3 regions of the Rhizobium sp. BK456 genome follow, and region 1 is predicted to be linked to each of the others. Evidence: predicted binding sites of a transcription regulator. Region 1 holds the regulator's gene; each other region holds the start of a gene.
What was found. The regulator LexA, encoded in region 1, represses DNA repair genes until DNA is damaged. The targets are predictions, from matches to a motif close to TGTTCNNNNTGTGTTCNG.
Positions count from the first base shown of each region.

Region 2: a site for LexA is predicted at 3,037-3,054, ahead of FHX03_RS29630 (fibrinogen-binding protein). Genes of this name have one in related genera too.
Region 3: a site for LexA is predicted at 6,053-6,070, ahead of FHX03_RS22170 (helicase-related protein). Genes of this name have one in related genera too.

Region 1 is NZ_JACIAO010000003.1:276,742-284,457, reverse strand. Features, by position in the region: gene gltA (citrate synthase) at 1-646, opposite strand, end outside; gene FHX03_RS10960 (ComEC/Rec2 family competence protein) at 937-3,366, shown strand; gene lexA (transcriptional repressor LexA) at 3,347-4,066, opposite strand; gene FHX03_RS10950 (VOC family protein) at 4,263-5,156, shown strand; gene kdsA (3-deoxy-8-phosphooctulonate synthase) at 5,156-6,001, shown strand; gene eno (phosphopyruvate hydratase) at 6,143-7,417, shown strand; gene FHX03_RS10935 (FtsB family cell division protein) at 7,553-7,716, shown strand, end outside.
Region 2 is NZ_JACIAO010000013.1:207,892-215,607, reverse strand. Features, by position in the region: gene FHX03_RS29635 (hypothetical protein) at 1-1,910, opposite strand, end outside; gene FHX03_RS29630 (fibrinogen-binding protein) at 2,051-3,025, opposite strand; gene FHX03_RS29625 (helix-turn-helix transcriptional regulator) at 3,850-4,632, shown strand; gene FHX03_RS29620 (hypothetical protein) at 4,811-5,131, opposite strand; gene FHX03_RS29615 (UDP-glucuronic acid decarboxylase family protein) at 5,529-6,551, shown strand; gene galE (UDP-glucose 4-epimerase GalE) at 6,553-7,536, shown strand; gene FHX03_RS29605 (glycosyltransferase family 2 protein) at 7,533-7,716, shown strand, end outside.
Region 3 is NZ_JACIAO010000008.1:108,233-115,948, reverse strand. Features, by position in the region: gene FHX03_RS22190 (RNA polymerase factor sigma-32) at 1-380, opposite strand, end outside; gene FHX03_RS22185 (CarD family transcriptional regulator) at 759-1,331, opposite strand; gene fdxA (ferredoxin FdxA) at 1,727-2,065, opposite strand; gene FHX03_RS22175 (RNA-binding S4 domain-containing protein) at 2,259-2,663, opposite strand; gene FHX03_RS22170 (helicase-related protein) at 2,666-5,890, opposite strand; gene FHX03_RS22165 (DUF3309 family protein) at 6,685-6,840, shown strand; gene FHX03_RS22160 (YMGG-like glycine zipper-containing protein) at 6,868-7,128, shown strand; gene FHX03_RS22155 (hypothetical protein) at 7,323-7,481, shown strand; gene FHX03_RS22150 (beta-ketoacyl-ACP reductase) at 7,573-7,716, opposite strand, start outside.

The DNA of each region.
Region 1 (7,716 bases):
GCACCGGGTTAACCACGTATTCTTCGCAAGGCACAGCAAAGCACATGCGCAGGAAGTTAGAGGCGTAGTCGAGATCGTTCTTCGGATAAACGAAAGGCTGGCCGATATGGTACTTGTAGGCCATCGCGGCAAGCGTCGGCATCTTGGCGATCATACGCAGGCTGGCGACCATGCGCTGGTGCGGATCGGTGATGTCGGTGGAGTCGTGATAGAAAGCCGACAGGGCGCCGACGCAGCCGCACATGACGGCCATCGGATGCGCATCGCGGCGGAAGCCGGTGAAGAAGCGGCTCATCTGCTCGTGCACCATGGTGTGGTGCGTGACGCGATAATCGAAATCCTTCTTCTGCGCGGTGGTCGGCAGTTCACCGTAGAGAAGCAGGTAGCACACTTCGAGGAAGTCGCCATGCTCGGCCAGCTGCTCGATCGGATAGCCGCGGTGCAGCAGCACACCTTCGTCGCCGTCGATGTAGGTGATCTTGGATTCACAAGATGCGGTCGAGGTAAAACCCGGATCGTAAGTGAAGGAAGCGGTGTTCTTATAGAGAGCACCGATATCGATGACGCTCGGGCCGATCGTGCCGTTCTTGACGGCTAGGTCGACAGATTTGTCACCGATTTTTATTGTAGCGCTTTGATCCGTCATACTGATCCTCCGAAATGGCGGTGGCGCCATAAAAGCGCCATAGGGGTTAAGCGTCCTCACCGATAGCTATATGATCGCGAAGCTAATGCCAAGTTACCGTGACGGCATTTTGTGCATTGCGGCATCACCTTTTAGGCACTGCAGCGATGAGCTGCGCGCATACCGGAAGCCAATGATTCGACTGCTCTTTTGGCGGTGGCGATTTTCGCTCATATTTCAATCGATTATTCTTGCTCGTTTTGATTGAAGGTTGCATTCTGCCCGCAGGCGCGGGTGATCTTGGGCGGGGCATGGAGGAATTGACGACAGTCGAATTGCGGCCGGAAGCGGGCGCCGGCCTGGCCGATTCCCCAGGTTTTGCCGCGCCCGCGGTGGTGAAACGGTCGGCAAGGACCCAGTCCGCGATGCCGTTGCGCCACCGGCTGCCGGCCGCGGCCTCGCAATCGCTGCGTGCCGGAATCCGCATGCTGGGCGAGGAGGCCGACCATGGCCGACTGCTGCTGTTCTCGCCGGTCTTCCTCGGCGCCGGGGCGGCCTTCTGGTTTCTCGCGCCATGGGATTTTCCCCTCGTCGCGTCGCTTCTCTGCCTAGCGATGCCGGCGGTCGTGGTTCTCGTCGCCGGCCCCAGCCGGCCGGTGCTGCAGGCCAGCTTCCTGGCGTTGGCGCTTTTCGCCTGCGGCATGCTCTCAGCACAATTCGAGAGCTGGAGGGCTTCGACCGTGATCCTCGATTCATCCGTGACGACGACGGTGACCGGCCGTGTCGAACGGCGGGAAGGCGATGGACGTGGGCGTTGGCGCTACATCCTTGCCGTCACCGGCACGGAGGCGCCGGAGCTGAAGCGGCGGCCGGGGCGCATCACCGCGATCGTCCGCGGCGCCGATACGCCTTTCGAGATCGGTGACATCATCACCGGCAGGGCGCGGCTGACGCCTCCGGCAGGCCCAGCGCTGCCTGAACTCAACGATTTCTCCTTCAGTGCCTATTTCGACGGCATCGGTGCCAACGGCTTCTTCTATGGCGCTCCGGAGAGGGATTTGGGGGCGGGCCCGCAGGGTGCAATGTCGACGTCGGAAGCAATGCTCGAATGGCTTTACCGGCTGCGCAGCGGTATCGGCGATCGCATTCGATCGATCCTGCCCGGCGATACGGGCGCTTTTGCCGCTGCTCTGGTGACCGACGAGCGGCGCGCCATCTCGAATGCGACGACGGAGGCGCTGCGCCAGTCCGGCCTTGCTCATATCGTCGCGATCTCGGGCCTCAACATGGCGTTGTCGGCCGGCATCTTCTTCGTCGGCTTCCGGATGCTGCTCAGCCTCTTTCCAGGTGCTGCCCAGGCCTATCCGACCAAGAAGATCGCCGCAGCAGGCGCGCTCATCGCCGTCACCGCTTACTACCTGATCTCCGGCTTCGGGGTCTCGGCTGAACGCGCCTTTATCATGATGGCCATCATGCTGATTGCCGTCTTCTTCGATCGGCCGTCGATCAGCCTGCGCAATGTCGTGCTCTCGGCCCTCGTCATCATCGCCATTTCGCCCTCCGAAGTCCTGGGCCCGAGCTTCCAGATGTCCTTTGCCGCGACATTGGCGCTGGTATCGGGTTATCAGTTGTGGAAGGAGCGGCGCATTCGCGAAAACGCTTTGCTGAGGCTGCCGGTCTTCCGGCCGCTCGTTGCGGTCGCCGGTTTCTTCGGCGGCGTCTTCCTGACTTCGCTGATCGGCGGTTTTTCCACGGCGCTGTTTTCGATCGAACATTTTCATCGCCTGACCGCTTACGGCCTGCCGGCAAACCTCGCGACGATGCCGATCATCTCCTTCATCGTGATGCCGGCCGGGCTGCTGGCGATGTTGCTCATGCCGTTCGGTCTGGACGCTCCGCTCTGGAAGGTGGTCGGCTTCGGCCTTGATCTGGTGATCGCGGTCGCCAAGACAGTGTCCGGCTGGGGCGGCGATATCGGCGTCGGCCGCTTGCCCGCCTGGTATTTCGCCATCGCCGTGGCAGGCTTCCTGCTGCTGACGCTGCTCCGCACCCGGCTGCGCCATGCCGGCTCAGCAATCCTCGCCGTTTCGACCTTCATTCTGTTGATTCTGCCGGTTTCCCGGCCGCCGGATCTGGTGATTTCGGAGGATGGCGGTCTGGTCGCGCTCGTCGAGACCGCGGCAATGGCTTCCAATCGTGAAAACCCGCCGGATTTCATCTTCGACCAGTGGCAAAGAGCGCTGGTCCTGCCGACGCATCACCCGCCGAAGATGCTGGGTGGCCCCGCTATCCCGCCGGAGGGGGAAGACCGACGCGTCAGGCTTTCCCGCGAGCAACAGAATGAAGCAAGGACAGCGATGCGGGGGGCCGCCGCGGGCGGTGAAACAAACCGCTTCTCCTGCGTCAAAAAGGCCTGGTGCATATCAAGGCTTGGCAATGGCCGTGTGGTAAGCATCATCGACAATGCCGCTTATCTCGGCCCGGCCTGCGATGCAGCCGATATCGTCGTGACGCCGGTCCGCCTGCGTTTCAACAGCTGCCGCTCAGGCGCGACGCTCTTCACCGGTGAGACGCTGCGCAAGACCGGTTCCCTCGAGCTGCGCTTCGCAGATACCGGCCTGGAGGTCGCAACCGCATTCGAAACGCTGTCGCGGCCATGGATGCGCCAGCGCGCCTATGACTGGCGCAGCAACAGTTTTACCGAATCCGGCCTGTCCAGTGTCAGTGATAGCGGCGAATGAGGCCGACGAGCTTGCCCTGCACCTTGACGCGGTCGGGCCCAAAGATCCGGGTCTCGTAAGCCGGGTTGGCCGCCTCAAGCGCGATCGAGGCGCCCTTGCGGCGGAAGCGCTTCAGCGTCGCTTCCTCGTCATCGACGAGGGCAACGACGATGTCGCCGGGGCTTGCGGTGCTGCCGTTGCGGATGATCACCGTGTCGCCGTCGAAGATGCCGGCGTCGATCATCGAATCGCCCTTCACCTCCAGCGCATAATGTTCACCGGAGCCGAGCATGTCGGCGGGAACGACGATGTCGTGGGTATTGTTCTGGATTGCCGATATCGGAACACCGGCAGCGATTCGGCCCATGACCGGCACCGAGACCGAGTTGCCGTTGTCGGCGACGGGTTTTACAGGCGCGGGGGCGGCGACCGGCTGGGGCTTGCCGAGGCTGCCCTCGATGACGCTCGGCGAAAAGCCGCGCCGGGGCTGGATGCTGGGACTATAGGCTTCGGGAAGCTTGATGACCTCGAGCGCCCTGGCGCGGTTCGGTAGGCGGCGAATGAAACCGCGTTCTTCGAGCGCTGTAATCAGGCGATGAATGCCGGATTTGGAGGCCAGATCCAGGGCATCCTTCATCTCGTCGAAAGATGGCGGAACGCCGGATTCCTTCATGCGCTCATGAATGAAAAGGAGAAGCTCCTGTTGTTTGCGCGTGAGCATCGGCGTGTGACCCCTGATTGAAACAAATCCAGAACAGACACTATATGTTCCATATGTGTTCTGCAAGTAGCTAAATTTCCGTAAAACTTGCCGCCAACTCTTTGAGATTTTTATTTTCATTCGCCGGATTGGCACACATGTCTTGCATTGGGGGTGGTGCTGTCGCACATCTCTTATCGTTTGAGGGAGGGATATGATGAACGAGCGTTCCGCCAAACCGCACCCGCTGGATCATGTCGTGCTGCCCGTCGTCAATATCGATCTGGCCCGCGAGCGGCTCGGCAAGCTCGGCTTCACGGTTGCCGCCGATGCCCGCCATCCCTTCGGAACGGAGAATGCCTGTGTCTTCTTCGCCGACAAGACCTATCTGGAGCCGCTCGGTATCGCCAGCGTCGAGGAGAGCGAGGCCTCGGCGCGGCAAGGGAATGTCTTCACCGCCCGCAACCGGGCCTTCCGCTTCCGTTGCGGCGATGAGGGGCTTTCGGCGGTGGTTTTCGGCACCGAGGATGCCGGCCACGATCATCGGCACTTCGCTGCCGGCGGATCGAGCGCCGGCGAGATGCTGGAGTTCAGCCGGCCAATGAAGATGCCGGACGGTTCCGAAAGCGTCGGCAGCTTCAAACTGGCCTTTGCAGCGGATCTGCTTGCGCCGGACTTCTTTCTCTTTACCTGCCAGCGCATCAATCCATTGCCCGCCGACCGCGGCGCGCTGGAGACACATGCCAATGGCGTGACCGGCATCGCCGAGATCGCGCTGTGCGCGCCTGATGCCGCCGCCTACGCCGGTTTCGTCAGCCTTGCCATGGCGCAGTCGGCGGTCGAGAAAACCGGTTTCGGCGTCAATATCGCGGCGCCGAATGCGAAAATCAGCCTGATGACGCCGGAGGGGCTGGAGGCCTATTTCGAGGTTGCCGTCTTATCCGCCGACCGCGGCCTGCGCGGCCGGGCCATCCTCTTCACCGTCGCCGATCTTGCCGTGACAGAAGCGCATTTGGCTGCTAACGGAGTGACCTACACGCGCAAGAACAATCGCATTCTGGTGAAGCCGGCGCCCGGGCAGGGCACGCTTTTCGCCTTCGAGGAAAGATGATGAGCACTGATACGAATTCGGAAGTCAGGATCGGCGAGGGCGCAGGCCAGGTCACCTTTTCCAATACCGGCCGCCTGTCGCTGATTGCCGGCCCCTGCCAGATGGAGAGCCGCGACCACGCTTTCATGGTTGCCGGCACGCTCAAGGAGCTCTGCGCCAAGCTCGGCATCGGCCTCGTCTACAAGAGCTCCTTCGACAAGGCGAACCGCACCTCGCTGTCGGCCGAGCGCGGCATCGGGCTTGAAAAAGGCATGCAGGTCTTCGCCGATCTCAAGAAGGAATTCGGCTTTCCGGTTCTCACCGACGTTCATACCGCCGAGCAATGCGCCGAAGTGGCAAGGGTGGTCGATGTCCTGCAGATCCCGGCCTTCCTCTGCCGTCAGACCGACCTTCTGATCGCCGCCGCCGAGACCGGCCGTGCCGTCAATGTCAAGAAGGGCCAGTTCCTCGCCCCCTGGGACATGAAGAACGTCCTGAAGAAGCTCAACGCCAGCGGCAATCCTAACGTGCTGCTCTGCGAACGCGGCGCCTCCTTCGGCTACAACACGCTGGTTTCCGACATGCGCTCGCTGCCTATCATGGCGTCGATGGGCGCGCCCGTTATCTTCGATGCGACCCATTCCGTGGCGCAGCCGGGCGGGCAGGGCGATTCCTCCGGCGGTCAGCGGGAATTCGTGGAAACGCTGGCGCGCGCAGCGGTGGCGACCGGCATTGCCGGCGTCTTCGTCGAAACCCACCAGGACCCCGACAACGCACCGTCCGACGGCCCGAACATGGTCTATTTGAAGGACATGCCGCGGCTTCTGGAAAAGCTGCTGGCCTTTGACGCTGTCGCCAAGGGCTGACAGTCAAAAGCCTGACATGTTCGTGCTATAGCGACGATCGGACATGCAGGTCGAGGGTGCCGCAATGTGCCATTGTAATTTGCACGCCTTCGATTATGACAGGCTTCGAACGATTGATCACCCACCGAGCAGGAAGAACCCATGACTGCAATCACCGATATCATCGCCCGCGAAATTCTCGATAGCCGTGGCAACCCCACCGTCGAAGTCGATGTCTATCTCGAAGACGGCAGCATGGGCCGCGCGGCCGTTCCCTCGGGCGCTTCGACCGGCGCCCATGAGGCGGTCGAGCTGCGCGACGGCGGCAAGCGCTACCTCGGCAAGGGCGTGCAGAAAGCGGTCGATGCGGCCAATACCGAGATCTTCGACGCGATCGGCGGCATCGATGCCGAAAACCAGATCCAGATCGACAACATCATGATCGAGCTCGACGGCACGCCGAACAAGTCGCGCCTCGGCGCCAACGCTATCCTCGGTGTGTCGCTGGCCGTCGCTAAGGCTGCTGCCCAAGCCTCCGGCCTGCCGCTCTATCGCTACGTCGGCGGCGCTTCCGCGAGCCTGCTTCCGGTGCCGATGATGAACATCATCAACGGCGGCGCCCATGCCGACAATCCGATCGATTTCCAGGAATTCATGATCCTGCCGGTCGGCGCCGATACGATCGCCGAAGCCGTGCGTATGGGTTCGGAAGTCTTCCACACGCTCCGCAAGGAACTGGCCGCCCAGGGCCACAACACCAATGTCGGCGATGAAGGCGGTTTCGCACCGGGCCTGAAGAGCGCTTCGGAAGCCCTCGATTTCATCGTCAAGTCGGTCGAGAAAGCCGGCTACAGGCCGGGTGAGGACATCTACCTCGGTCTCGATTGCGCCTCGACGGAGTTCTTCAAGGACGGCAAATACGTCCTCGAAGGTGAAGGCCGCACGCTCGAATCGGGCGCCATGGCCGAATATCTGGCCGAACTTGCCGCCAAGTACCCGATCATCTCGATCGAGGACGGCATGGCTGAAGACGACTGGGACGGCTGGAAGACGCTGACCGACCTCACAGGCAAGAAGACCCAGCTCGTCGGCGACGATCTCTTCGTCACCAACTCCGCCCGTCTTCGCGACGGCATCCGCATGGGTGTCGCCAACTCGATCCTCGTCAAGGTCAACCAGATCGGTTCGCTGACGGAAACGCTCGACGCCGTCAACACGGCGCATAAGGCTGCCTACACAGCCGTCATGTCGCACCGCTCCGGCGAAACCGAAGATTCGACCATCGCCGATCTCGCTGTCGCCACCAACTGCGGCCAGATCAAGACCGGCTCGCTGTCCCGTTCGGACCGTCTTGCCAAGTACAACCAACTGATCCGCATCGAGGAAGGCCTCGGCCCCCAGGCCCAGTATGCCGGCCGCTCGATCATTCGCGGCTGATCGGATCTGCTTTCGATAATTTGACCCGCGCCCTCCCGGCGCGGGTTTTTTGTTGGCCGTTTTTACGGTCAACGAACGGTTAATCTCTGGGCGTTATGCTGAACGAATTGGTAATGCGTTCAAGAGCATGCGTGTATGTGGACAAAGCATCATAAGAAGAGAAAATTCGGCCGCTTCGTCATTCCGGCCATGACGGTCGCCTTCCTCTCCTATTTCGGCTATCATTGCATTCACGGCGATTACGGCCTGCGCGCAACGGAGACGTTCGAGCACCAGCGCGTCGCGCGTGAAAAAGAGCT
Region 2 (7,716 bases), on a different contig from region 1:
GGCTGGGTCGTGTCATGCTCTACAAGCCCGCCCTGAATGAGGATAGCGTCCGAGTAGAGCTGGCCTACCAGATAGGTCGTCTGGCCGAAACTGTCATAATCGATGATCTCGGCGATATTGACGACCGCATTGCTGCCGGTGTCGATCGTGACCGTTGCATCGGGATTGTTCTTCAGAAGCGTCGATGCCGCCTGGGTCACATCATCGGAATCGCCGAGGATGCTGACCTGCTTTATAACAGTCATGTCGTAGAGATTACCGGTAATGTAGAGCACGTTGAGGCCGGCATAGCCTTGGAAATTCACATCGAAGGACAGCCCTTCCGGCATGTTGGGATCGCGATCTTCGATGGCTTTCTGGGTCTCGATCATATAATCCGGCATTGCCTCGAAGGGGCTGCCTGCGCCGACATTGTGAATAGAGGCGAAATTCCAGATCAGATTGTCGCCGGTCTCGATGTCGGCGCCGGGATCGGCGCCGTCTTCCGCCCGCACCCAGTCATTGTCGTAGAGCAGCGAGATCTGCGTGATGCTGTTGATGTCGAGCACATTGCCGCCGATGATCACCAGATCATATTGCATGCCCATCCCGAAAAAGGAGGAGAGGTTGATGGAGGTGTTGCCGCCTGTCAGAACCGTGGTTTCGGATCCCGAGGTGGTGACCGTCATCGTGTCGTTGTCGCTGACGAAGTGATACTGCTCGACCCATTGTACGAAGGAGACATCGCCGTCGATGACACTGACGCGCCAGCTGGTCGGGAACGTCGGATCGGCAGCATCGGTTTCGGCATGGCTCGATGCCTCGAAGGTGCTTTGTTGGAAGACCGCGATATTCTTGGCGACTGTCCCCGCCTCCTCGGCCGAGTGCGCGGATGCGCGCAGCGCCGAGGCGATATCGTCATTATCGCTATAGACAAAGGATTGGGAAACCGCATCAACCTGGTGGTAGTCGCCCATCACCGCGGTGACCGAGGTGATGACGGCGGTATTGATCACCGAGGCGACGTTGATGACGAAGTTCGCCCCGGCGGTCACCTCAAGGCTGTTGCCGCTTGGGTCGGTCTGCTCAACGGATGAATTGCTATCGTCGGGTTCTTCCGGGAGCTTGGCGAGACCGCGGTCGGGCAGGAAGTCATCGAGGACAGGGATCTCGGCCTCGATCTTGCCGTTGACGTAAACCGGACCGTTGACCTCGGGATCGAGGCGGATGAAATCATGCGTGGCGTCGGTGCTTGGCGGCGTTGCACCGCTGCTCTCGCTATCCTCGTCTTGGACATTTGCGGCATCCTTGGTATCGCGGGCATCATGGATGTAGCTTTCCAGATCCTGGGCGATCTTCAGGGCGCCGTCATAGCTGTCGGTTCGGTGGAGATCCGAAAAAGGCGTGAAGACTTCGGCCTTGGTGCCGAACTCCGCCAGCCGCTCGGTGACGAAACTCGTGTCCCGGGCAGCATGATTGCCGTCCGTCATGTCGAGATAGTCGTCGTCGTAAAGCACGTTGACCTGGAGGACATGACTGATCGCCGAACCAGGCCCGGCAAAGACATTCAATTCCGGCTCATTCGACAGCACGATATCCGTGGGCGAGCCGAAATGCGGTAACGGGATGTCCCTTGCGGCAATCGCCGCCAGCTTCTCGATGCTCTCTTCGAAGACGCGGCCCAAATGACGCGAAGGACCAAATTCGATCTCGTAACTGCCGCCTTTGTAGATGATCTCGGGATCGTAGTCCTTGAGCTGCAGATTGGAAGTGAAGGCCGCGGTAAACGCGTCCTGATCCGGCAGAACCGGTCCATCGTCGCCGGCTCCTGTGCCTTCGGCAAATTTGGTGCGCGCCCTCATCTCTTCGGTGGTCATCTCGAAGAGACCGATGAAGTGCGCAATGATTTCCGAAATCTTCTCGATATGCATGGTTCGGCCCTCCCATTCGAAATGACGATCGGCCTTTTAAAGCGGCCCCGCCGGGAGCCATGGTCGTCAAACCGTTTTCAAACAGTCGAACTGCACCGGCGCCGGCCGGTGCAGTTCGTCTTGGTCGCTGGAGGTTAGTATCAGGTGCCGGTATCCTCGCCGACGTCGGAGACATGAGAATTGCCGCCGATGACGCTGGAGTCGACCGTGTTGCTGAGCAGGTTCGCGCCCTGAACGAGCTCGAGGTGGAAGCCTGAATTGGCAAGGATCGCCGAAGCATCGGCCGCGCTCGAGCCGGTGGCGTCGTCGCCGGCCTTGAGATCCCAGCCCCGGCCGTCCATTTCCATGCCTTCCGCGCTATCGGCGGTGCCTGCATTGGCGTTCAAGTGGTTCTGGGCGCCTTCGTTCTCCATCTTGATGTTCCAGGCGCTGTCCTGGTCGGCCAGATGGTTTGCCTGAACGGCGCTGAAGCCGCTGTCGTTGCCCGCGCCGGACAGTGAGTCATTCAGAATGCTGTCGACGTCGAGCGTGAAGGAGAAGTCGTCGCCGAGGTTGAAGGTGAGGTCGTGGCCGGCAACGCCGAGGTTGTCGAAATCTTTGACGTCCTCGATGACGGCGAAGTCGGTGTCCGTCTTGTTGAAGCTGTCAGCGGTGTTGTTGCTGTCGGAAACTGTCTTGGTGTCGGTATCGGTAATGGTCTTGATATCGGTGTCGGTCACGGTCTTCGTATCGGTGTCCGTAATCGTCTTGGTGTCGGTGTCGTTGTCGCTGTACGACTTGCTGTCATAGCTCCAGTCGTAGTCGGTTTTGGTCTCGGTGATCGTCGTGGTCTTGGTGCTGGTGTCGTCGTCGGACTTGTAGCTCCAGTCGTATTCGTTATCGCGGTTGTCGCCATTGTTGGCGGAGAGTTCGGCTTTGACGTCGACGTCGACGCTGTTGTCGGTATTGTCACGATTGTCGCCATTGGCGACGCCACCGACATAACCTGTCGAGCCGTCGTCGACTTCAGTTGAATTAATAGCGCTGTTGGCAAAGCCGTCGGCCAGCGCCCCGACCTTCGTGATTTCGGTTACGTCGCCCGATGGTTTCGGGTCGTGTTTATAGGCGTCAGACATCAAAATCTCTCCAGAAAAAAACCGGAGCAGCTTTTCGAAATCCCTCTCATCTCAAATGGGATCTTGCTCGCGCTCGCTCCGATGCGGTTAACATCGGCAGATGTATTCGATACCAGTCATCTGCAGCTTCATCGCGATTTGTTCGTCAAACCGTTGGTATTGGGACCGTACGTACTCAGTACAAGGCCGCACATATCCAGCTCCGCATCCTGACGAGGATGAGGAGTGTTCAGGCTTTATTGTCGTTGATTTGCCCTAAATGGATGCCACGTACCAAAAACACACGCCGATACCTGGATCGTCCATGCCGCCACTTTGGCGACGATCACAGATTGCTGGAAAAAATGCGGAGCCGATAGATATCAATTCGGGCTAAGGCAGATTGACCACCTTCGTCTAGCCCCTGTCGGTGGAGCAATGGGACGTCTCAGGTGGGGTATTGCCGAGCGACGAGAGTAAGACTTGCAGCGCTCGCCGCGGGGTTGAGTGGCGCCATTCGACGGTTGTTCGGCCCATATCCGCTTGAGGACGAAAATATAACAATCTGTACTGAACTATTACATCGAGCTCTGATCTATATTGGGAGCAAATTTAACCTCGAAGTACGCATCATAGTAAAAATACAACCAAAGCTTAGTATATTGTTGTTTTTCGCCCGCTAAAACTAATCACTTTGGGCCATTTCCTTCCTTCTCAATCCGTATTAACATAATTAAGAAATGTCTAAAAAATAAGGCGGTGACATCCGGGGCCGGCATTTCATACTATTGAATACCCGCCATCGCTCCACGTTTGAGTAAAGTGTAACGCTAGGGGAGGCGTATATGTTCATGACAGGCTCAGAGACGGAGAATTCTGACCAGGGACGGAAGTTGGAGTCATCGAGAAATACTATACTAGTGGTCGCCAAGGCGGACCTGTTTTCTGAATGCATGGTAGAAGCGCTGGCGAAGAAATTTCCGAACTGTGAGGTGTCAAGCATAACGAGCACAAAGCCGATGCTGGACAAAGATGCCAACGATATAAAGCTTGTTTTATTCTATCACATACCTGCGCCCGAGCTTCATGAAGCGCTGCAGGCTGCTCGCGAAAATCACCCGGAAACTTCCGTCGGACTCGTCGTCGAAGCGATCGACATGCTCGAACCCTATGTCAGCCGCCTGGTGGAGGCAAGGATCATCGATGGCGTCCTGCCGCTCAACCTGCGGCTCGATGTCTTTATGGCCGCGGTTGATCTGCTGATGAAGGGTGGCGAACATTTTCCGTCAGCCCTTCTCAATCGCCTCACCAACAAGAACACCCCGCTGGAGCCTTCGCTCTATCAGACAAAATCGGTCGATGCGGCGCGCACCAATGCGCTGAAGCTGAGACGCGACAGCATCTCCTCGTTGACCACGCGCGAGGTTCAGATCCTGGACCTCATATGCAAGGGCACGCAAAACAAGATCATCGCCGACAAGCTGCATCTTTCCGAAAACACCGTGAAGGTTCACGTCCGCAACATCTACAAGAAGATGAACGTCCGAAACCGGACGGAAGCTGCATCCCGTTTCTTCAACGAGCATCCCGCCGGCGAGGACGACATGTCCGGCCGGTGGCGCAACTGATCCAGAGCAAGTCCGGCAAATTGGCTAGCGATTTTGCCAGGCAAAGCGCGCTATTGCCGGGAATGGCGTGAAAACAAAAAGGCTGAGCATCTTGGTGAACCGAAGAAAGGCGCAAATACTCTCGCGCGCCACGCGTCCATTCAGACGCGCGAACAAGGCCGTCGCACTGATTGTTGCGTCAGATCGACGGACGTGCGAAGCAGCGCGACTTCTGTCCGAAGCCGCTGGGAGAGCAGATATAAGGCGCTGAGCCGTGATAGGCGACGCGAACCGTTGGCGTAGCCGGGCGTTCGGGCCGATTTGCCGGATAGGCATAGGTTTTTGCAGCGCGCGGGGCCTCGACCACGACGACGTTCTTTTTCGCTACGGCGGCTATGTCGTCGTTAACGACGGTACAGGCCGCTGTCCCGATCGCAAGAAGCGTCGTTCCCCCGGCAAACATCGCAAGATGAAATAGACGCCAGCCTTTCGGCTGCGCTGCAACTTGTTTTTTCAACATGGCCAAAACCCCTCGCATATGGCGCTTCCGGATGCAAGGCCGGTCGTGCGGTTCAGCCCGGCCGATCTTCCCGTTACTTCTAGGTGAGCTGCATTGAGTGAAGCTTGAGCGCGGTCTGGACACTCGCTCTGAGGGTAAAATAGACAGAAAATGATTAATCATTTGTTACATCAAAGAATAGTTGCGTAATTATTTCGAATACTTGGAATTTTTGAAGTTGACCTTATCCGCAATCGTCTTATCATTTTAATAGTAATTCAGTTGTTCTAAGAATAACTCAAAAGTTATTCATGTTGAGATAGTCGGTACAGAGTCGGTACAATGAATATCCAACAGGATAAGGACGGCATGAAGTGCTTAACTAAAACAAAAGACTAAAACATGGGAAGGAGTTGTAATGCGTAGTTTCGTTCCCAGCGAAGGCTATTCCGAAGTGACAGACATGCCGGTGCGCAAGGATTTGGGCACCGCTCTTGTGAATGGCGGCGCCGGTTTCCTCGGCTCGCATCTCTGCGAAAGGCTTCTACAGCGCGGCCACCGAGTCATCTGCCTCGATAATTTTTCCACCGGGCGCCGCGTGAACGTCGATCACCTCGCATCGAACGCCCGTTTTCAGCTCGTCGAGCACGATGTTCGCCAACCCTTCGATATCGAAGCGTCCCTCATCTTTAACTTCGCCTCGCCCGCCTCTCCGCCCGACTATCAGCGGGATCCTGTCGGCACATTGCTCACCAACGTGCTTGGCGCCGTCAACACCCTGGATTGCGCCCGCAAGACCGGTGCGGTCGTCGTTCAGTCGTCGACGTCGGAAGTCTATGGCGACCCGAACCAGAGCCCGCAGCAGGAATCCTATTGCGGCAACGTCAACCCGATCGGACCGCGGGCCTGTTACGACGAAGGTAAACGCAGCGCCGAGACCCTGTTTTTCGATTATCACAGGACCTACGGCGTCGACATCAAGGTCGGCCGCATCTTCAACACCTATGGGCCGCGCATGCGCCTGGATGACGGCCGCGTCGTCTCCAATTTCATCGTACAGGCTTTGCGCAATGCAGATCTGACGATCTATGGCGACGGTGAGCAGACCCGCTCTTTCTGCTATGTCGACGATCTCGTCGAGGGCTTCCTGCGTTTCTCGGCCGCCGGCAACGCCTGCCACGGCCCGATCAACCTCGGCAATCCGGCCGAGATCACCGTTCGGCGCCTGGCGGAGATCGTTCGCGACCTCACCAATTCGCGCTCACAGATCGTTCATCTGCCGGCGGTCACCGATGACCCGCGCCAGCGGCGGCCGGATATTTCCCGGGCCATGGCCGATCTGGGCTGGCAACCCTGCATCGGGCTTGAAACCGGCCTGGCGCGCACCGTCGATTATTTCGACGGCTTGCTTGCCGGCGCCGAGAAGGCGGAGGTCGTATGAGATGCCCCGCTACATTTTGGTTACCGGCGGCGCCGGTTTCATAGGCAGTCATATCTGCAAAACGCTGTCGCGTGCCGGTATGGTCCCCGTCACCTACGACAATCTCTCGACGGGGCATGCCGACAGTGTCCGCTGGGGACCGCTCATCCGGGCGGACCTCGCCGATGCCGCCACGCTGCGCCGGACCCTTGCAGAGTTTTCGCCCGATTGCGTCATCCATTGCGGCGCCAACGCCTATGTCGGCGAATCCGTCGAAATGCCCAGGAAATATTACCGCAACAACGTCGTCGGCAGCCTGACGCTGCTTGAGGCCTGCCTCGACCAGGATATCGACCGGATCGTCTTTTCGAGCAGCTGCGCCACCTACGGTGTCCCGGCCTCGTTGCCGATACTGGAGGAAACTCCACAGCACCCGGTCAATCCATACGGCCGCACCAAGCTGATCTTCGAGATGGCGCTCGAAGATTTTGCCGCCGCCTATGGCATCCGCTTCGCCGCGCTGCGCTATTTCAATGCGGCCGGTGCCGATCCGGACGGCGAGCTTGCTGAGCGCCACCATCCGGAAACCCATCTTATCCCCCGCGCCCTTCTCGCTGCCGCCGGCAGGCTGGAGCGCCTCGATGTCTTCGGCACCGATTATCCCACCGAAGACGGAACCTGCGTGCGTGACTATATTCATGTCAGCGATCTCGCCCAGGCGCATCTTGCCGCCGTCAATCACCTGATGGCCGATGGCGATTCGCTCAGCGTCAATCTCGGCTCCGGCCGCGGCACCTCGGTGCGCCAGATCCTCGAAGCCATCTATCGCGCGACCGGCCGTGAAGTTCCCGTCCGGTATCGTCCCCGCCGGGCCGGCGATCCGCCGATCCTCTTTGCCGACACGGCAAAAGCCAAGGCGGAACTCGGCTTCGCGCCCTCTCTCTCGGATATCGATACGATCATCCGCACCGCCGGTCCCACGTTCGGGCTGGAGGTGAAGGCATGAGCATCGGTTCGGAAATCGGCCATCGCACCAGGACGGCGAAAGCCGCCTCCGCGGATGCATTCGATGCCGTCTTCGCCGGCTGGAACCGCGTCGTTTACGGTTTCGGCATCCTCTGCTGGCTGGCGGCACTCGGCTATTTCTGGATCTGGTGGTGCCAGTCGGCTCACATCATTTCCTGGT
Region 3 (7,716 bases), on a different contig from region 1:
AACAGCGCCTTCTGGGCCGAGCTCGTGCCGCCGCGCACGATCGACCAGTTGCGCAGGATATAATCCTGAATCGAAGCCCTGATCCACCAGCTTGCATAGGTCGAAAAACGCACATCGCGTTCCGGCTCGAAGCGGGCGGCCGCCTCGAGCAGGCCGACATAGCCCTCCTGCACAAGATCGCTCATTGGCAGGCCGAAATTGCGGAACTTGCCCGCCATCGATATGACGAGCCGCATATGGGCCATGGCGATCTGGTTGCGCGCGCCGCGGTCGTCGTGATCCTTCCAGCGGATGGCAAGATCGTGCTCTTCCTGACGGGCGAGGTAGGGGGCGGCCATCGCGATCTTGATCATGCGCCGGTCTGCAGACATGTTCTTCATTTCGATCTCCTGAAACAGGCCTCTCGCCCTAAATGAACAATAAAACGCACCTTCCGGAACATCGCGGTCCGGACTGAATGGGGGATCTGAATGCATAAAGGCCTCGCCCCTGGACTTTTCAGGGGGAGGCCCTATTTCTCATCATGGGCCGTTAAGACGGCCGGGCTGGACCTGTTTCTTCACCTTGCCGGATGGGCAATATTGAAAAGGCATGATCCGCTCCTCATCGAACATTGACGGAATAGCAGTTCGCCCGTCGAGGCACATTGCCCGGCGAGCAGTCCGCAATTACGTGTGTTAAACGCGGCAGCCGTGAAAAAGTTCCAATAAAAAACCCGGCTTGCGCCGGGTTTTTTGACAAAGAAAAACAGGGTCGCCTTAAGCGGCTTCGTCCTGCGAATCGTCTTCTTCGATCGCCTTGCCGCGCTTCGGACCCTTGTTGAGATTGGTCTCGACGAGGCGGACGGCTTCGGTTTCCGACATCTTGTTGACGGCGGCGATTTCGCGTGCCATGCGGTCGAGTGCAGCCTCATAAAGCTGGCGCTCGGAATAGGACTGTTCAGGTTGGTTTTCGGCACGATAGAGATCGCGCACGACTTCAGCGATGGAAATCAGGTCGCCGGAATTGATCTTGGCATCATATTCCTGGGCGCGGCGGGACCACATAGTGCGCTTGACGCGGGCCTTGCCCTGCACGACCTTCAATGCACGCTCGACGAAATCCGTTTCCGAAAGCTTGCGCATGCCGATGCTCATCGCCTTCGCGACCGGAACCTTCAGGCGCATCTTGTCCTTTTCGAAATCGATAACGAAAAGTTCGAGCTTCATGCCGGCAACTTCTTGCTCTTCAATAGCGGTGATGGTACCGACGCCGTGAGCGGGGTAGACGATCGATTCACCGGTCTTGAAGCCATGGCGTGCTGTGGAAGGCTTTTTCTGCTGAGTCGTCATTCTATTCAAAAACTCCCTGTTACGCTTCCGGCGGCGGCCGGAGCCGGGTCAGTCAGGCCCGGGTGAGACGGTAGAATCCGTCGGGTGACTTCACTCTGGTCCCATCGGGCAAAAGCAAAGAACTTCTTGCGCACGATCTTGGGACCCGGCGCTCAAAGCGTTGATATGTCACGGAAACCGCGTACGGATTTGGTTTTGCTTTCGTGATGGTTTTGGGCATGCGTCATGCCACAAATGGAACAGTAGACGAAACCTATCATAAAAATATGAGGAAATCAATAATTTGCTTCGCTTGAGTCATGCGGGCAACACATGTCACCCATATTCCTCACGCAGCTTTTAAAACGTTTTACCCCACAGCCGCCTCAATCCGGCGGCCTATTATGGCCGCCGTCTCAATCGCCGGAACCGGGTTTTTCCGAGAAATACTTCTCGAACTTTCCGGTCTCGCCATCCATCTCCTTGGCCTCCGGCAACGGCTCCTTCTTGACCGTGATATTCGGCCAGATGGTGGCATATTCGGTGTTGATCTTCAGCCATTTGTCGAGGCCCGGCTCGGTATCCGGCTTGATCGCCTCGGCGGGACATTCAGGTTCGCAGACGCCGCAATCGATGCATTCGTCGGGGTGGATGACGAGGAAATTCTCGCCCTCGTAGAAGCAGTCGACGGGGCAGACTTCCACGCAATCGGTGTATTTGCACTTGATGCAATTGTCGGTCACGACGTAGGTCATGAAGAACTCCAGGATTCCATGCTGATGGGGCCGGGCAACCTGGAACGTCGCGCCTATCCCCGTGCCGGAGGAAAAGCGTGGGCAGGCTTGGGAGGCAAGCACGCTTCCGGCAGGTTGTCAGTGACGTATCGGCTTTAACGCCGGATTTCAAGGATAAACGATCTGCAAAAGCCGCCACCGCGGGCAGAGTTTTCTAATCCTCGTCCGACATCAGCCTGTCGATTGCGCGTCGTTCCTTTTTGGTCGGCCGGCCGGTGCCGGTCGCCCGGATCGCCTGCTCGTAGGGGCTGAGGCGTTTTGCCTCATCCGGCGGCGGCGACAGGTCCTCGTAGAGCAGGCGGGCCTCCTCGTAAGGCCCCCGCCGCTCGCCGGCGAGTCGCATGACGAGAACGACGTCGCGCCGCTCCAGCGTCAGCTCGATACGGTCGCCCGGCTTGACCATCTGGCTCGGATGATTGCAGCGCTCGCCGTTGATACGCACATGGCCCGACTGGATATGGCTCTGCGCCAGCGAGCGCGACTTCACCATACGCGCGAAGAACAGCCACTTGTCGATGCGCTGGCGCGAACCGCTTGTCGGCTGTGTCTCCCCGCTCATGATTACTTCTTCATCTGCTCCTTGAGAGCCGCGAGCTTGGCGAAAGGCGAATCCGGATCGATCGGCTTCTCCTTGCGCGGCGGCTTGGCTTCGAAGCGCAGCGGCTGCGAACCGCCGCGGTTGTTGTTGCGATCGTTGCGGTCATTTCGCTCGCCGCGATCCTTGCGGTCCTGCCGGTCACCGCGTGGCTGGTCGCCCCGTGGCTGGTTGTTGCGGTCGCCTCTAGGCTGCTGCGGCCGGCCGCCATCGCGGTTGCCGCCGTCCTTGCCGCGGTTGTGACGATTATTGTCGCGGCCTTCGCCGCCGCGATTGCCATCGCCGCCTTCACCACCACCCGGCCGGCGATTGCGGTCGCCGCGTTCCTGGTTCTGGCCCCGCTCCTGGCCCTGGCCGCCACGGCGTTCGCCATGCCCGCCGCGCGCCTGGCGCTGATTGTCGTTGCGGCCGCCGAGACGCCACAGAAGAACCGGCTTCGGTTCCACCGGCTCGCCGGTTTCCTCGGAAGCGGACACCGCTTCCTCAGGCGCGGAAGCTTCATCAGGAGCAGATGTCTCGACCGCTTCATCAGGAGCCGCGGTTTTCACCGTTTCCGCCACCGGCGTGTCGACATCAGCAGAAGCTGCCTCGGCCACAGATGGCTCGGCGGCAGTTTCTTCCGTCGCGCCGTCGGCATCGTCGTGATCGGCCTTTTCAGCTGTATCGTCGGCAGGCGTTTCCGCGGCCGTTGCCGGCACTGAGGCCGCATCCTGCGTCGCAAGATGTGCCGATGCCTCTTCCGCCTTCACCGCATCGGCGCGATAGCCGAGACCCTTGAGGATTTCTTCCATGTCCTCGAGCGTCGCCCCGAGGATCGACAGCATCGCCGTCGTCGTCGTGAAGCGGCGGCCGTCATAGGCGCCCTCCGGCCGGTTGCTCTGACCGGGCTTCCACTGCAGCAGCGGCCGGATGATATCGGCAAGCCGCTCGAGGATGTCGATGCGCACGGCACGCTTGCCGAGGAAGCGGAAGCCGGCGAGCTTATAGAACATCCGCTCGAAACTTGGGTCGGTGACGACCGAGGTGCGGCCGGCGGCAAGCACCGGAATGAGATCGCCGTAGCCCGGCTTGTCCAAACCGTCGTTCTTCAGCGCCCAGAGCAGCGTGATGAGCTCGGCCGGCGCCGGCTTCAGAAGTGCCGGAACGAAAATATGGTAAGCGCCGAAACGCACGCCGTAGCGGCGCATCGAGGCGCGGGCCTCCTGATCGAGCGACTTGACCTCCTCGGTCACGTCACGGCGGAACAGCACGCCGAGGTTTTCGACGAGCTGGAACGCGAGCCCCTTTGCCAGACCCTGCAGGTCCTCGGCGCGCGACAGATCATCGAGCGGCTTCAGCACCGTGCTGATATGATGATTGACGAAGCGTTCGACACGGGCGGCGACATGATCGCGGGCATTGCCCGTCAACTGCTCGTCGGCCAGCAGAAGCACCCGCGGACGCATGATGTGATCGCTGCCCGAAAGCCGCGCCACCGGGTCGCCGATCCAACGGATCAGGCCATCCGAACCGATCGCCAGGTCACTGTTGCCAGCGGCATGGATTCGAGCCGCACGGGCCTCGAATTCGAGCGCGAGCGCTTTCTGCGACGCAGCCTGAACCGCCTTGGCATCCGGTCCGTCCGTTCCCGCCACCGGCGTGAAGCGGAATCCGCTCAATTGCCCTACATGATGTCCTTCAACGAAGACATCGCCATTCACACTGATTTCAGCTTCCAGCATCGCATTCTCTCTCAGGCGCTTCATGAGCACAGATGTCCTGCGATCAACAAAGCGTTTCGTCAACCTTTCATGTAACGCGTCGGACAATCGATCTTCGATTTCCCGCGTCTTTTCCTGCCAGTGTGTCGGATCGGCAAGCCAACCAGGCCGATTCGAAACATAGGTCCAGGTTCTTATCTGCGCGATTCGCGCCGAAAGCGTGTCAATTTCCCCATCTGTCCGATCGGAACGATGAACCTGTTCCGCGAGAAACTGCTCGTTCACCGTGCCATAGCGCACGAGATCGGAAAAGAGGGTCGAGATAAGATCGGCATGTTGTGCCGGGGTGATACGCCGATAGTCGGGAAGCGCGCAAGCCTCCCAGAGTTTTTCGACCCGGGCCGGCCTGTCGGCAAGGTTGATCACCTCGGGATAACGTGAAAGCTGTTCCAGCGCCTGCTGGTCGACCGCAGGCAGCGCCCGCGTCAACCCCGCTACGCGCGGTCCCGCCTCGAGGCTGGCGCGCAGCGCTTGGATCGAGGAGAAGTCCATCTCGGTGGTGCGCCACTGCAAAACCTTGACATTGTCGAATTCATGCCCTTCGATGCGCTGTACCAGCTCCTCGTCCAGGGGCGAAACCTGTCCGGTGACGCCGAAGGTACCGTCGCGAACGTGCCGCCCGGCGCGTCCGGCGATCTGGCCGAGTTCGCCCGGATTGAGATTGCGAAACTGGTAGCCGTCGAACTTCCGGTCCTGGGCGAAGGCGACGTGATCGACATCGAGGTTGAGGCCCATGCCGATCGCATCGGTCGCCACCAGATATTCGACATCGCCCGCCTGATAAAGCGCCACCTGCGCATTGCGGGTGCGCGGGCTGAGCGCGCCGAGCACGACAGCCGCGCCGCCGCGCTGCCGGCGGATGAGTTCGGCGATCGCATAGACCTCGTCGGCCGAGAAGGCGACGATGGCCGAGCGCTGCGGCAGCCGGGTGATCTTCTTCTGCCCGGCATAGAAAAGATGCGAAAGCCGCGGCCGCTCGACGATCGTGATGCCGGGCAGGAGCTGCTGCAGGATCGGCTGCATCGTTGCCGCGCCGAGCAGCAGCGTTTCCTCGCGGCCGCGAAGATGCAGGATGCGGTCGGTGAAGATATGGCCGCGCTCGAGATCGCCGGCGAGCTGCACCTCGTCGATTGCGACGAAGGCGGCCTTGGTCTCACGCGGCATCGCCTCGACGGTGCAGACCGAAAAGCGCGCATTGGGCGGCGAAATCTTTTCCTCGCCGGTGACCAGCGCCACATTCTGCGCGCCGACCTTCTCAACCACCCGCGTATAGACCTCACGCGCCAGCAGCCTGAGCGGCAGGCCGATCACGCCGGTCCCGTGAGCGACCATGCGCTCGATGGCATAATGGGTCTTACCGGTATTGGTCGGCCCAAGCACCGCGGTCACACCGCGCCCGCTCAGAATCATCGGCTGCGAAGTCAGAGTCATGGTCCATGCAAATGAGGCGGGCAGCCCCCAGGAAAACAGTGCTTCCGCGACGGAAGCCAGAGAACACATGGACAGCCGCCGCCGCAAACGCAAGGGCAGATTTTAAAATGCTGCCGGGATTACGACCTACGCGAGTCACGCGGACCGCCGGTATTTGCGATTCGGAACAGCGTGAGAACGAATCAGCGACGAATCGCTGACTCCCGATGATTCAGCTTTTGTTCACGGCTAAGTATTGATTTTGAATCACTTTTTCCCACTAGATGCTGAATCGTCTGACTCCCTCCGCTTGGCATTTTCGTCGCCGCAATCGGCGAATCCGGCCAGTGGCGAACAATCAAAAATTGCGCCTGAAATTAACCTCTCGACCAAAGCCGGAACGAATCGGCGACGAATCGCTGACCGCATCGTTTTCGCCTTTCGTTCACGGCCACATCTGGTGGCGAAACTCGGTCCATGCGCTATATGCGTATCGCCGATCGGCGTCCCCGTTCCGCCTTGTCCATCGGCATTAATCTTTCGGAAGCCGGATTCATATCCCGTTAAGCCGCGATGGTCGCCGGCGGCGCGCCGATCAAATACGGAACGAATCGCTGACGAATCGGCGACATCGGGACCTTCTCGCTTTGTTCACCGCAACATGTTGTATTTAAACGCCTTTTTAACCATGCTGGCAGGTTTTCGATAGGGCGGGGGTCCGAGCGCGTCACATTTCCTGGCTTAACCGGGAACAAAAATCGCCAATGCGTGTTTCTGGTCCATTCAAATTGCGGATGAAATGAAGGAAACACACCATGCTTGGCACAATACTTCTTGTTATCCTCATTCTGCTCTTGATCGGAGCCTTGCCGAATTGGGGTTATAGCCGTGGCTGGGGCTATGGACCTTCTGGCGGTTTGGGGCTAGTTCTCGTGATTATCATTATCCTTGTACTCATGGGCCGCATCTAAAGGCCAACAAACCTGGGGAGTTACGACATGATGAAGAAGATTGTTCTTATTGGTGCGCTCGTCGGCGCCCTGGCATCCTGCACAGCGACCGAGCAGGGAACGGCGATCGGCGCCGGCACCGGCGCGGTCATCGGCGGTGCCGTGACCAACAGCTGGGGTGGTGCCGCCGTCGGCGCCGTTGCCGGCGGTCTGACCGGCGCTCTCATCGGCCAGTCGGTCGAACGCCGCGGCTACTGCGTCTATCGCGACCGCTACGGCCGCCGCTACGAGGCCCGTTGCCGCTACTGATCGGCAAAAGCATATCGGACTTCCCAACGGGCGCTTCGGCGCCCGTTTTTCTTTGATGGCCGCCTCCGTCAACGCGGCGTTGACGATCGGTCGCCAAAGCCAAACCTACCGACCTCCATCAGGCAGGCGCACATTTCCTTCATGAGCGCAGTGGGCAGGCGAATCCGCCCGGCGCATCTGAAAGGAACGCTTCCATGGGTCAGATTTTCCTGAATTCCGCTGTCGCCATTCTCATCGCCTTGGCTTTCCTCACAAGCGCGATTTCAGCTCTTCGCGGCCAGGATCGCTCGCCGCAGCGCGTGCCGGTCAAGATTCCGCCACGGCGTCACCAAAACACCGGCGGCCGTTCCTGATGTCCGCACGGCGGGCATCCATACAAAGAGCGATAGCGCGTCCGGCAAGACGCGCTATCGCTTTCAAGTCGATTCCGATTTCCGGGGCCGGTTAGACGAAGAACTGCCCGCCATTGGCGGTCAGCGTCGAGCCGGTGATGAAGCCGGCATCGTCGGAGGCGAGGAAGGTAACGCAGCGCGCAATTTCCTCAGGCTCGCCGAGACGCCCGACGGGAATCTGCGGAATGATACGTTC